3 regions of the Pantoea sp. PA1 genome follow, and region 3 is predicted to be linked to each of the others. Evidence: predicted binding sites of a transcription regulator. Region 3 holds the regulator's gene; each other region holds the start of a gene.
The links. The regulator Fur, encoded in region 3, represses iron uptake genes when iron is present. The targets are predictions, from matches to a motif close to ATAATAATGAGAACNACTATCAA.
Positions count from the first base shown of each region.

Region 1: a site for Fur is predicted at 2,226-2,248, ahead of fes (enterochelin esterase). Genes of this name have one in related genera too.
Region 2: a site for Fur is predicted at 1,015-1,037, ahead of exbB (tol-pal system-associated acyl-CoA thioesterase). Genes of this name have one in related genera too.

Region 1 covers NZ_JBXGEE010000002.1:194,897-198,793, forward strand. The annotation lists gene AC1V0D_RS11700 (amino acid adenylation domain-containing protein) at 1-658, opposite strand, end outside; gene AC1V0D_RS11705 (MbtH family protein) at 651-872, opposite strand; gene fes (enterochelin esterase) at 958-2,184, opposite strand; gene AC1V0D_RS11715 (TonB-dependent siderophore receptor) at 2,424-3,897, shown strand, end outside.
Region 2 covers NZ_JBXGEE010000004.1:179,855-183,751, forward strand. The annotation lists gene metC (cystathionine beta-lyase) at 1-860, opposite strand, end outside; gene exbB (tol-pal system-associated acyl-CoA thioesterase) at 1,122-1,844, shown strand; gene exbD (TonB system transport protein ExbD) at 1,851-2,273, shown strand; gene tcuC (MFS transporter) at 2,510-3,832, shown strand; gene AC1V0D_RS16450 (Csu type fimbrial protein) at 3,829-3,897, opposite strand, start outside.
Region 3 covers NZ_JBXGEE010000001.1:322,635-326,531, reverse strand. The annotation lists gene ybfE (LexA regulated protein) at 109-384, shown strand; gene fldA (flavodoxin FldA) at 517-1,047, shown strand; gene fur (ferric iron uptake transcriptional regulator) at 1,393-1,836, shown strand; gene AC1V0D_RS01770 (hypothetical protein) at 1,905-2,300, opposite strand; gene glnS (glutamine--tRNA ligase) at 2,535-3,897, opposite strand, start outside.

The DNA of each region.
Region 1 (3,897 bases), on a different contig from region 3:
GCAGCGGGGAGAGAGAGGCGGGGGCAGGTAACGCTGCGCCTTTCTCCAGCCAGAAGTGGCGGTCGCGCTGCCAGGCTGCCGATTGCTGATAGCGCTGATACTCCTCAACCACCTCGCTGAACGGCACAAACGGCGTCGGCGGCGGCGTGTCGCCGCGCTGCCAGGCGCTATAGAGATCGGCGATACGGCGGGTCAGGGCGGTAAAGCTGAAACCATCCACCACCAGATGATGGTAGCGCTGATACCAGTACCACTGCTCCTCACCCAGTCGCAGCAGGCTGTGATGGCAGAGCGGCGCACCGCTCAGCACCCGCAGATCGCCCGACAAATCCTCCTGCATCCGCGCCCGCGCGGCGGCGTGCGGATCGACGGCGGCGCGCAGATCGATCACCTCGGGTAAGCGGAAATGCTGCGCGACAGGCCACTGCAGCGGCTCGCCGTCCCGCTCGCCAAAGGCCATGTTCAGGGTGTCCGCCTCCTGCATGCCCGCCACGATAGCGCGGGAGAGCAGCGCGCTGTCCAGTGCGCCCCGCAGTTCCACAAAATGTGCCACGGCGTAGGCATTGCTATAGGGCGAGAGCTGGTCAGCGATCCAGATACCGGGCTGGGCAGCCACCAGCGGCAGCGTTTTCTGTGGTGTCAGGGAGAGTTCAGACATGATCGCTCCGGCTGGCTTCTGCGGTGACGGGGCGGATATTGTGCCAGTGTTCATTCAGCCACGTCAGGCAGTGTGCCTGTGGCGCGGGGCCCCATACCGGCTGCCACCCGGCCGGGATCGCACAAAAGGTGGGCCATAAGCTGTATTGCTGCCGATCGTTCTTCAGTACCAGACACGCCTGCTGCGGGTCGTCAAAAGGGTGAGGTTGTTGCATATCAGTCTCCTGACCACCATCGCGGGGCGCGCTGACGTCCCGATTCTGCCCGTGGCACCCTGCAGTGGCGGGCAGGCGGCGGACGTTAAGCGAATGAGGATGATGGCCACAGGGTTTTCAGGCCGGTCAGCAGCCCGCCGCGCCAGCAGAGTGCATCGTGACCGCCTTCCACCGGGTGATAGCTGACCTGATGTCCGGCATCGGTCAGATCGCGCTGAAACTGCTGATTTGCGGCCAGAATCAGCCGCTCGCGCCGACCCGCTTCCAGATAAAAGCGCCGTGGCGGTGCCTGCAGCAGGCCCTGCTGTAACTGCTGCGGCAGCCAGCCGCTGGGATCGTCGCGCCCGGGCCACCAGAAAGAGCCGGAAAGGCTGACGGCACCGGCAAAGGTGTCGGGCCAGGTCAGCGTGGCGTAAGCGGCAGCGAGGCCGCCAAAACTCTGGCCGATCACCAGCGTGCGGTCGCTGTCGATACGGCAGGGCGTCTGGTGCGCAACCTGTGGCAGCAGCTCATGCTGAACGGCCAGCCAGAAGTCAGGGTTGCAGGTCAGCTCGCGCGTGCGGTGTTCACGATCGATGATGTCGATCATGACATAGACCGCCGGGGGCAGTTCGCCTGCCGCGGTGAGCTGCTGAAGCGGACCGGCAACCGGCATGCTGTGCGCCCAGAACTGTCCATCCAGCAGCAGTGCCAGCGGACGCGCGCCAGCATCGGCCTCGCCGGTTACACAGATCCAGATCTGACGCTGGTTGCCCAGCCGTTTGCTGCGCCACAGAAAGTGTTGCAGGGGTACTGCGGCGGCGCGGCCTTCATCGACCGCCCGCCAGACCTGCTGGTCAGGCGCATGAGGCAGGTGCAGCGGCGAGTGTGACATACCGCGCCCGCCCGCCCAGCCACGCAGCGGATTGAGCGGGTCGTTTTGCGCCTGCGGAAATTTCTGCTTCCACCACTGCCGTAACGCCTGCGCATTGCTCTGGCCGGTAAACGGCTCAGCCTGCGTATCCGGGATCAGAAAGTAGCTGCCACGCCAGTCAGCGGGCAGGGTGGTTTGCCACCACCAGACATCGGTGTGGGGCAATGGAGAGAGTGAAACAGGGGCGACGGCATGATGATGATCGGTCACGCCGGTAATGTTGATCCAGACGCGGCGGGTATCCGATCTCTGTGTGTCGCCCTGCGGATCGCGCCAGAAAAAGGTGACCTGACAGGTGCCCGCGTCACCCGGTTCAATCAGCGGAATCCCCCGCTGCTGCTGCTGTTGCCACCAGCGTTCACTGCCGGTTTCTTCGTTTAACCAGGTCATACGCGCCATCGTTCGAACAGACGAAATCTGTGCCATAAATGATATAAATAATAGTATTGATAATTATTTGCATTTGCAATAGGGTGTTTCCGCTCGTCAGAGCGTGTGTGCATTTTCTCTGCCGCACCGGCTTTCAGCGGGGTGTCTCGCGGTGCTGAAATCAGCCGGGCAGGAAGGGGATCAGGGACATTACCTTTTTACCGGCGCGCTGGCAGTGGCATTCCTGCTGGTCGTCCAGGAACAGAAAAATGAAAAAGTTATCGCGGCTTTCACTGGCCATTATGATTGAACTGGGTTTCACCGCCTCTCTCATCTCTGCCGGTGCCGTGGCGGCCAGCAGCGATCCGGCGCTTAACAACACCGCGTCAGACAGCCTTAACGACAGCACCATGATGGTGACCGCCGCCGAGCAGACGCTGCAGGCGCCGGGTGTCTCGACCATTACCGCCGACGAAATCAAAAAGCACCCGCCGGCGCGCGATGTCGCCGAAATCATCCGCACCATGCCGGGCGTCAATCTGACCGGTAACTCCACCAGCGGTCAGCGCGGCAACAATCGTCAGATCGATATCCGCGGCATGGGCCCGGAAAATACCCTGATCCTGATTGATGGTCTGCCGGTGACCAGCCGTAATGCCGTCCGGCTGGGCTGGCGTGGCGAGCGTGACACGCGCGGCGACAGCAACTGGGTGCCGCCAGAGATCATCGATCACATCGAGGTGATCCGCGGCCCGGCAGCGGCCCGTTACGGTAACGGGGCGGCGGGCGGCGTGGTCAACATCATTACCCGAAAAGAGATGGATCATCAGTGGCACGGCTCGTGGAGCGCCTACTACAACGTGCCGGAGCATAAGGATGAGGGGGCCTCCCGACGCACTAACTTCAGCCTTGAGGGGCCACTGGGGGATGATGTCAGCTTCCGCCTCTATGGCGGGCTGGCAAAAACGCAGGCAGATGCGTATGACATCAATGAAGGGCACGCCGCCGCCCGTACCGGAAGCTATGCCGGATCGTATCCGGCGGGCCGGGAAGGCGCGGTCAACAAAGACATTCATGGTTTGCTGCGCTGGGCTTTTGCGCCGATGCAGGCGCTGGAAGTGGGAGCCGGTTTCAGCCGTCAGGGCAACCTCTACGCCGGGGATACGCAGAACACCAACACCAGTGATCTGGTGAAAAGTAAATATGGTGATGAGACTAACCGGCTCTATCGGCAGAATGTCTCTGTCAGGTGGACCGGTGCCTGGGACAATGGCGTCAGTACCAATACGTATGCGCAGTATGAGAATACCCGTAACTCCCGGCTGAACGAGGGGCTGGCGGGCGGGACGGAGGGCATCTTCTCCGACAGCCATTTCAACACCATCCAGCTGGATGATCTGCTGCTGCACAGTGAGATCAGCGTGCCGTTTGAGTGGCTGGTGAATCAGACGGCGACCTTTGGCACCGAGTGGAATCAGCAGCGGATGAAAGATCCGTCGTCAACCACGCAGGCTGCCAGTTACGGTTCCATTCCGGGGATCGCCACCACCGGCCGCTCTCCCTATTCTCAGGCGGAGATTTTCTCGCTGTTTGCCGAAGACAACATTGAGCTGACTGACAGCACCATGCTGACGCCGGGAGTGCGTTTTGATCATCACTCGATCGTGGGCGATAACTGGAGTCCGTCGCTCAACCTGTCTCAGGGGCTGGGTGATGAGCTGACCCTGAAAATGGGTATCGCCC
Region 2 (3,897 bases), on a different contig from region 3:
TTGACGCGGGCCACCTCGGGCCGTGCTGCCAGCCACTCCGCGACCTGCAGGGCGCTCTCTTCATGCTGACGCAGACGGGTGCCCAGAGTGCGCAGGCCGCGGCTCGCCATATAGGCGGTATCGGCATCGACCATCTGGCCCATCAGATAGGAGTTTTCGCGCAGCTGATCGATGCAGCGCGCATTGGCGACCGCCGTGCCGATCATCGCATCGCTGTGTCCAATCAGATATTTGGTCCCAGCCTGAATCGAGATATCGACGCCGTGCGCCAGCGCATCAAACAGGATACCGGCTGCCCAGGTGTTATCGAGCATGATGATCGCCTCTGGCGCGATGGCGCGCACCGCCGCCACAATCGCCGGAATATCCTGCACTTCCATGGTAATTGAGGCGGGGGACTCCAGAAACACGACGCGGGTGTTGGGCTGGACCAGCGCACCGATTTCGCTGCCGATGCTGTGATCGAACCAGCTGGTCGAGACATTCATCTTCGCCAGAATTCTGGTGCAGAAATCCTGCGTCGGTTCATAGACCGCGCCGCTCATCAGGAGATGATCGCCCGCTTCGACGAAGGCCAGGATCGCATTCGCCACCGCTGCCGCACCGCAGGGGTAGAGCACGCAGCCCGCGCCGCCTTCCAGCTCCGTCATCGCATCCTGCAGCGCGAAGTGCGTCAGGGTGCCACGACGGCCATAAAAGAGTTCACCTTTTGCCCGTCCTGCGGTCGCGCGTTTTTTCTCCGCGACCGTATCAAAAACCAGCGAGGAAGCGCGCTGAATCACGCTGTTCACCGAACCCTGGGTATAACGCTTGCTGCGTCCTGCACTGACGAGCGTGGTATCAATTTTTCTGGTGGTCATGAGTCGCCCTTGCCGCTTCTGACTAAGCTCTCACGTTACCACGAAACGGCCAGCAGGGTTGAGACTCAATGGCGATTATCAGAACAGAGAGCAGGATAAAAAGCGGGTTGAAAGCCGCGCGGGTCACGGCAAAGCGGGCGGTCAGAGTTTGTAAATAGTAATGAGAACTACTATCAATTCGCCATTATTTTGCTATTATTCGCGCTTGTCCCGCATCCCTGTATATGAAGTTGGAGAAGCAGCGTGGTAGCCAGTGATTTGATGCAAACGGACCTCTCCGTTTGGGGCATGTATCAGCATGCCGATATCGTGGTAAAGGTGGTCATGATTGGCCTGTTGTTGGCCTCCGTAGTGACCTGGGCGATATTCTTTGGCAAATATGCCGAACTCAGTGCCGCGAAGCGCCGCCTGAAGCGCGAGCAGCTGGCGCTGGGCGAAGCGCGCAGTCTGAATGACGCCGCCCGCATTGCCCAGTCGTTTACCAATCACAGTCACAGCGTCGTACTGCTGAACGATGCGCAGAATGAATTGACGCTGTCGGCGGGTGTGGAAGATACCAACGGCATTAAAGATCGCACCAGCTTCCGCCTGGAGCGCCGCGTTGCTGCGTTCAGCCGCCACGCCGGACGCGGAAATGGCTTCCTCGCGACCATTGGTTCTGTCGCGCCCTTTATCGGTCTGTTTGGCACCGTCTGGGGCATCATGAACAGCTTTATCGGTATCGCCAAAACCCAGACCACCAATCTCGCGGTGGTGGCACCGGGTATCGCCGAAGCGCTGCTGGCGACCGCGATTGGCCTGGTCGCGGCGATCCCGGCGGTGGTGATCTACAACGTCTTTGCCCGCATGATCGCCAACTACAAAGCCTCGCTGGGTGATGTCGCTGCGCAGGTGATGCTGCTGCAGAGCCGTGACATCGACCTGGGTACCGTGGCCACTGAGGTTCCGCGTCCTGCAGCGGCTCAGAAACTGCGCTTAGGGTAAGTTCTTATGGCAATGCGATTAAACGACGATCTGCAAACCGATGGTGAAATGCATGAGATTAACGTGACGCCGTTTATCGACGTCATGCTGGTACTGCTGATCATCTTTATGGTGGCCGCGCCACTGGCCACGGTCGACGTGCGCGTCAATCTGCCCGCCTCAACCAGCGCGCCGCAGCCGCGTCCGGAAAAACCGGTTTACCTGTCGATCAAAGCAGATAAGCAGCTTTACGTCGGTAACGACGCGGTGACGCCGGACTCACTGGTGAATGTGCTGACCAGCCAGACCCAGGGCAATAAAGAGACCACCATTTTCTTCCAGGCCGACAAGTCGGTCGATTATGAAACGCTGATGAGCGTGATGGATAAGCTGCGCACGGCGGGCTACCTGAAAATTGGTCTGATGGGTACGGAAACCGTGAAGAAATAGCGGGTTATCCGGCACGACAAAGAGGCGACTGAGGCAGTCGCCTTTTTTTATGGCCCTCTGCTGACCAGATGATATCTGGCTGATCCGCCGTGACACCGATCACTTATGCTGGCTGGTCTGTATTGTTAATTTGTTGTTACTTATGTACATAGAATTGTAAAGTGCAATGGTGAGCCAGGTCACATTATTCTCGCGGCAGGCAGGCTAAAACGGCTAAAAAACAACAGGAAGCCGTTATGAGTCACGCCCCGTCTTTACAAAAGCCCCCGAAAAGCGCCGCCCGAACCATCTTCAACGTCACCAGTGGTAACTTCCTGGAGATGTACGATTTCATGGTCTTTGGCTACTACGCCACGGCCATTGCTAAAACCTTCTTCCCCGGCGATGACCCGTTCGCTTCCCTGATGCTGACCCTGATGACCTTTGGCGCAGGCTTTCTGATGCGCCCACTGGGGGCGATTATTCTGGGCGCGTACATCGACCATCATGGTCGCCGCAAAGGCCTGCTGCTGACGCTGGGTCTTATGGCGATTGGCACCCTGACTATCGCGCTGGTGCCGGGTTACGCCACGCTGGGCGCTGCGGCGCCGATTCTGATCCTGCTGGGACGCCTGCTGCAGGGCTTCTCCGCGGGCGTTGAGCTGGGGGGCGTGTCGGTCTACCTGGCCGAAGTGGCGCCGAAAGGGCGCAAAGGCTTTTTCGTCAGCTGGCAGTCGGGCAGTCAGCAGATTGCGGTGATCTTCGCCGCCCTGCTGGGTCTGATGCTGAACCATCTGCTGGCGAAAGAGGCGGTGACGGAGTGGGGCTGGCGTATCCCGTTTGTGGTGGGCTGTCTGATTGTGCCGTTCCTGTTTTATATCCGCCGCACGCTGGAAGAGACCGAAGCGTTCAGCAAACGCAAGCATCATCCGCGCATGACGGAGATCATGCGCTCGGTCGCCAGCAACTGGGCGCTGGTGCTGGCGGGGATGCTGATGGTGGTCACTACCACGGTGATGTTCTACATGATCACCGCTTTTACCCCGACCTTTGGCAAAACCGTGCTGATGATGAGTGATAAGCAGGCGTTCATGGTGACGCTCTGCGTCGGCATCTCCAATCTCTTCTGGCTGCCGCTGATGGGCGCGCTGTCGGACCGCATCGGGCGTCGTCCGCTGCTGATCGCCTGTACCCTGCTGATGATTGTCACCACCTGGCCGGTGCTGCACTGGCTGGTCGGCTCAGCCAGCTTCGCCCATCTGCTGGAAGCAGAGCTGTGGCTGTCGTTTCTCTATGCCAGCTACAACGGGGCGATGGTGGTCTATCTGGCAGAGATCATGCCTGCTGAGGTGCGCGCGGCCGGTTTCTCCATGGCATACAGCCTGGCGACGGCGCTGTTTGGCGGCTTTACCCCTGCCATCTCCAGCTACCTGATCCACGCCACCGGCGACAAGGCGATGCCGGGCGTCTGGCTGACCTTTGCGGCCATCTGCGGGCTGATCGGCACCCTGCTGATTGGCCGGATGGTGAAGCAGTATCAGCTGCGCCACAGCGGTACGCCGGTCAGCGCCTCGCTCTAAAAGGCTAAATCGACCACCACGCTGTCGCTGTAGTTTCCGGCGGGCGGCGTGGCCTGCGTCGTCAG
Region 3 (3,897 bases):
GGCGCGCTAAAATTTTGCCGCAGGTCGATTTTTCTGCGGCAACGGCCAATAATTTATAATCTGCGCGGTGAGCGTCTGGCGCCCGCACCCATTCAGTTTTACTAAGCCATGGCAAAAGAACACACTGACCGCACGACGCTCGATCTGTTTGCTGATGAGCGCCGCCCGGGTCGCCCCAAAACCAGTCCGCTTTCGCGTGATGAACAGCTGCGCATCAATAAGCGCAATCAACTGAAACGTGACAAAGGGCGCGGACTGCGTCGTGTCGAACTGAAAATGAACAGTGAGGCCGTCGATGCACTCAATTCGCTGGCCGCGCAGCGTAATCTCAGCCGCAGCGAACTGATTGAACAGATGCTGCTGGCGCAGCTCAAACTGGATTGATGCGGGCAAATCGCACGCAGGAGCAAATGTCGAGGCTTTAACCGTTCCGCGGGTTTGTCTCGTCTGCTATTATTCGCAGAAATGTGCTGCGGCACACATCTCATTATCAGGATTTAAGAGGTTATTTTACTCATGGCACTCGTAGGCATCTTCTTTGGCAGCGATACCGGCAACACCGAAAACATTGCAAAAATGATCCAGAAACAGCTGGGTAAAGATGTTGCAGAAGTGCATGACATCGCGAAAAGTACAAAAGAAGACCTGGAAGCGTTTGATATCCTGCTGCTGGGCATCCCGACCTGGTACTACGGTGAAGCGCAGTGCGACTGGGATGACTTCTTCCCGACGCTGGAAGAGATCGATTTCAACGGCAAGCTGGTTGCCCTGTTTGGCTGTGGCGACCAGGAAGATTACGCTGAATATTTCTGTGATGCGATGGGCACAATCCGCGACATTATCGAGCCGCACGGCGCCGTTATCGTGGGTCACTGGCCAACAGAAGGCTACCATTTCGAAGCCTCAAAAGGTCTGGCTGATGAGACGCACTTCCTGGGCCTGGCCATTGACGAAGATCGTCAGCCTGAGCTGACCAGCCAGCGCGTTGATCAGTGGGTTAAGCAGATTTTTGATGAACTGCAGCTGAAAGAGATCATCGAAGCCTGATGCACCCCGCCTCAATGTGAGCGCCAGCTCACATTGAGGCAATGGAATTTCCTATAGAAATAATAGCCACATTTTTTTAACTTTCTTCGTTTAATCTGTAGAATACCCGCATCGATCTTCCGCGTATTAGCTCAGGCGGTATGACGCAGTGATGTACTGAAAGACCTCTGCCAGAATCCTCCCCGGCCCGGTGAAGCTTCCCCCATCGCCCATGATGATTCACGGCCCTCAGGTTTTCATTTCATCCCCTGAGCTCTATAATGAGACGCAAATGCGAATGAGCACAGATCGACATTCAAGGCGACAAGCCACAAAAGTGAATATTAGTAACAGGACAAAATCCGCATGACTGACAACAACACCGCATTAAAGAAGGCTGGCCTGAAAGTGACACTGCCCAGACTGAAAATTCTGGAAGTGCTTCAGGAACCTGAGTGCCATCACGTCAGCGCGGAAGATTTGTATAAACGCCTGATCGACATCGGCGAAGAGATTGGCCTGGCCACCGTTTACCGCGTGCTGAACCAGTTCGACGACGCCGGTATTGTGACCCGTCACAACTTTGAAGGCGGCAAATCCGTTTTCGAACTGACGCAGCAGCATCACCACGATCACCTGATCTGCCTGGACTGTGGCAAGGTTATTGAGTTCAGCGATGAATCCATCGAAACGCGTCAGCGTGAAATCGCGACCCGCCACGGCATCAAGCTGACCAACCACAGCCTCTATCTGTACGGACACTGTACGCTGGGCGACTGCCGTGAAGATGAGACCCTGCACGACCAGTAATCTGGCGTGCGGAAATAAAAAAACCGGTTACGTGACCGGTTTTTTTTCGTCTGTGCTCAGCTGAACCCTCAGGCCACCAGCGTCTCCTGCAGATAACGCCAGCGTGGATTCGAGCTGCTGCAATCCAGAATCGCCAGCGAAATACGGCTCTGGTTATTGCCATTCAGCATCTGCATCTCACGATACTGCACGGTGATCTCATTTTCGTGATGAGAGAGTATGACGTGCTCACAGGTCGCAATTCGCATCCCTTCCCGCTGCCCCTGCAGCTGTCGGAACAGCTCTTCGACCGCGTTAAGATCGTACTCTTTACCTTTTGGCGTCACCATGCGGAAATCAGGATGGAAAAAGGACATCATCAGCTCAAAGCTGTCATCCGATCCGGCAGGCTGATTAAAAATACGTTCAATGAGCTGATGTAAAACGACGACACTGTGTTTGGCTTCCTGAGCGAGGACTGGCATTTTTTTTCCTTATATAACCCGCTTTGCTACCTCTTAGAGCGCATAGCCTACCTGAAAGCGGACAATTCACATCCTGAAATTGATTAATTTTTTTAAACTCAGATTTCTCTCACAAGGCAGTCTGAGCAGGATTTGCGTTAAGCCAGAATAAACGTCGGCAATTCTCAACACAGGGGCAATAAAAAAGGGCGATTAATCGCCCTTTTGTCATTTTATGAGGTCAGCCCTAAACGATTATTCGCCCGTTTTAGCCCAGGTATCGCGAAGCCCCACGGTGCGGTTAAACACCAGCTGCGTCGGTTTAGAGTAAACGCTGTCGGCGCAGAAATAGCCCTCTCGCTCAAACTGGAACGGGGTGGCTGCTTCCACATCGCGCAGGCTCGGTTCGACGAAACCATTTTTGATGCTCAGTGAATCAGGGTTGATCACCGCCAGGAAATCTTCAGCCGCCGCCGGATTCGGCACGCTGAACAGTCGGTCATAGAGGCGGAACTCGGCAGGCTGCGCATGATCCGCAGACACCCAGTGAATCACCCCCTTCACCTTGCGGCCATCGGCCGGATCTTTGCTCAGGGTATCCACATCGCTGGTGCAGTAGATGCAGGTAATGTTGCCCGCTTCATCTTTGGCTACCCGCTCTGCACGGATCACATAGGCATTGCGCAGACGGACTTCTTTGCCCAGAACCAGACGTTTATATTGTTTGTTCGCCTCTTCGCGGAAATCTGCACGGTCAATCCAGATCTCACGGCTGAACGGCACTTCACGCGTGCCCATTTCCGGTTTACCCGGATGGTTAGGCATGGTGATGACCTCGTTATGACCGGCGGGCAGGTTTTCGATCACCACTTTCAGGGGATCGAGTACTGCCATCGCGCGTGGCGCATTTTCGTTCAGATCATCACGGATGCAGGATTCCAGTGACGCCATCTCGACGATGTTATCCTGCTTGGTCACGCCAATACGACGGCAGAACTCACGGATAGAAGCTGCGGTGTAACCACGACGGCGCAGACCTGAAACGGTCAGCATGCGCGGATCGTCCCACCCTTCTACGTGCTTCTCGGTCACCAGCTGAGTGAGTTTGCGTTTTGACATCACCGCATACTCCAGATTCAGGCGCGAGAACTCATACTGGCGCGGATGAACCGGAATCGTGATGTTGTCCAGCACCCAGTCATAAAGACGGCGGTTGTCCTGGAACTCCAGCGTACAGAGCGAGTGCGTAATGCCTTCCAGCGCATCGGAAATGCAGTGGGTAAAGTCATACATCGGGTAGATGCACCACTTGTTGCCGGTCTGGTGATGTTCTGCAAACTTGATGCGGTAAAGCACCGGATCGCGCATAACGATGAAGTTCGAAGCCATATCGATTTTGGCGCGCAGACAGGCTGTGCCTTCCGCAAAGCCACCGTTTCGCATTTTTTCAAACAGCGCCAGGTTCTCTTCCACGCTGCGATCGCGATACGGGCTGTTTTTGCCCGGCTCTTTCAGGGTGCCACGATATTCGCGAATCTGATCCGGGCTCAGCTCATCAACGTAAGCCAGCCCTTTGGTAATCAGCTCAACGGCATAGTTGTAGAGCTGATCGAAATAG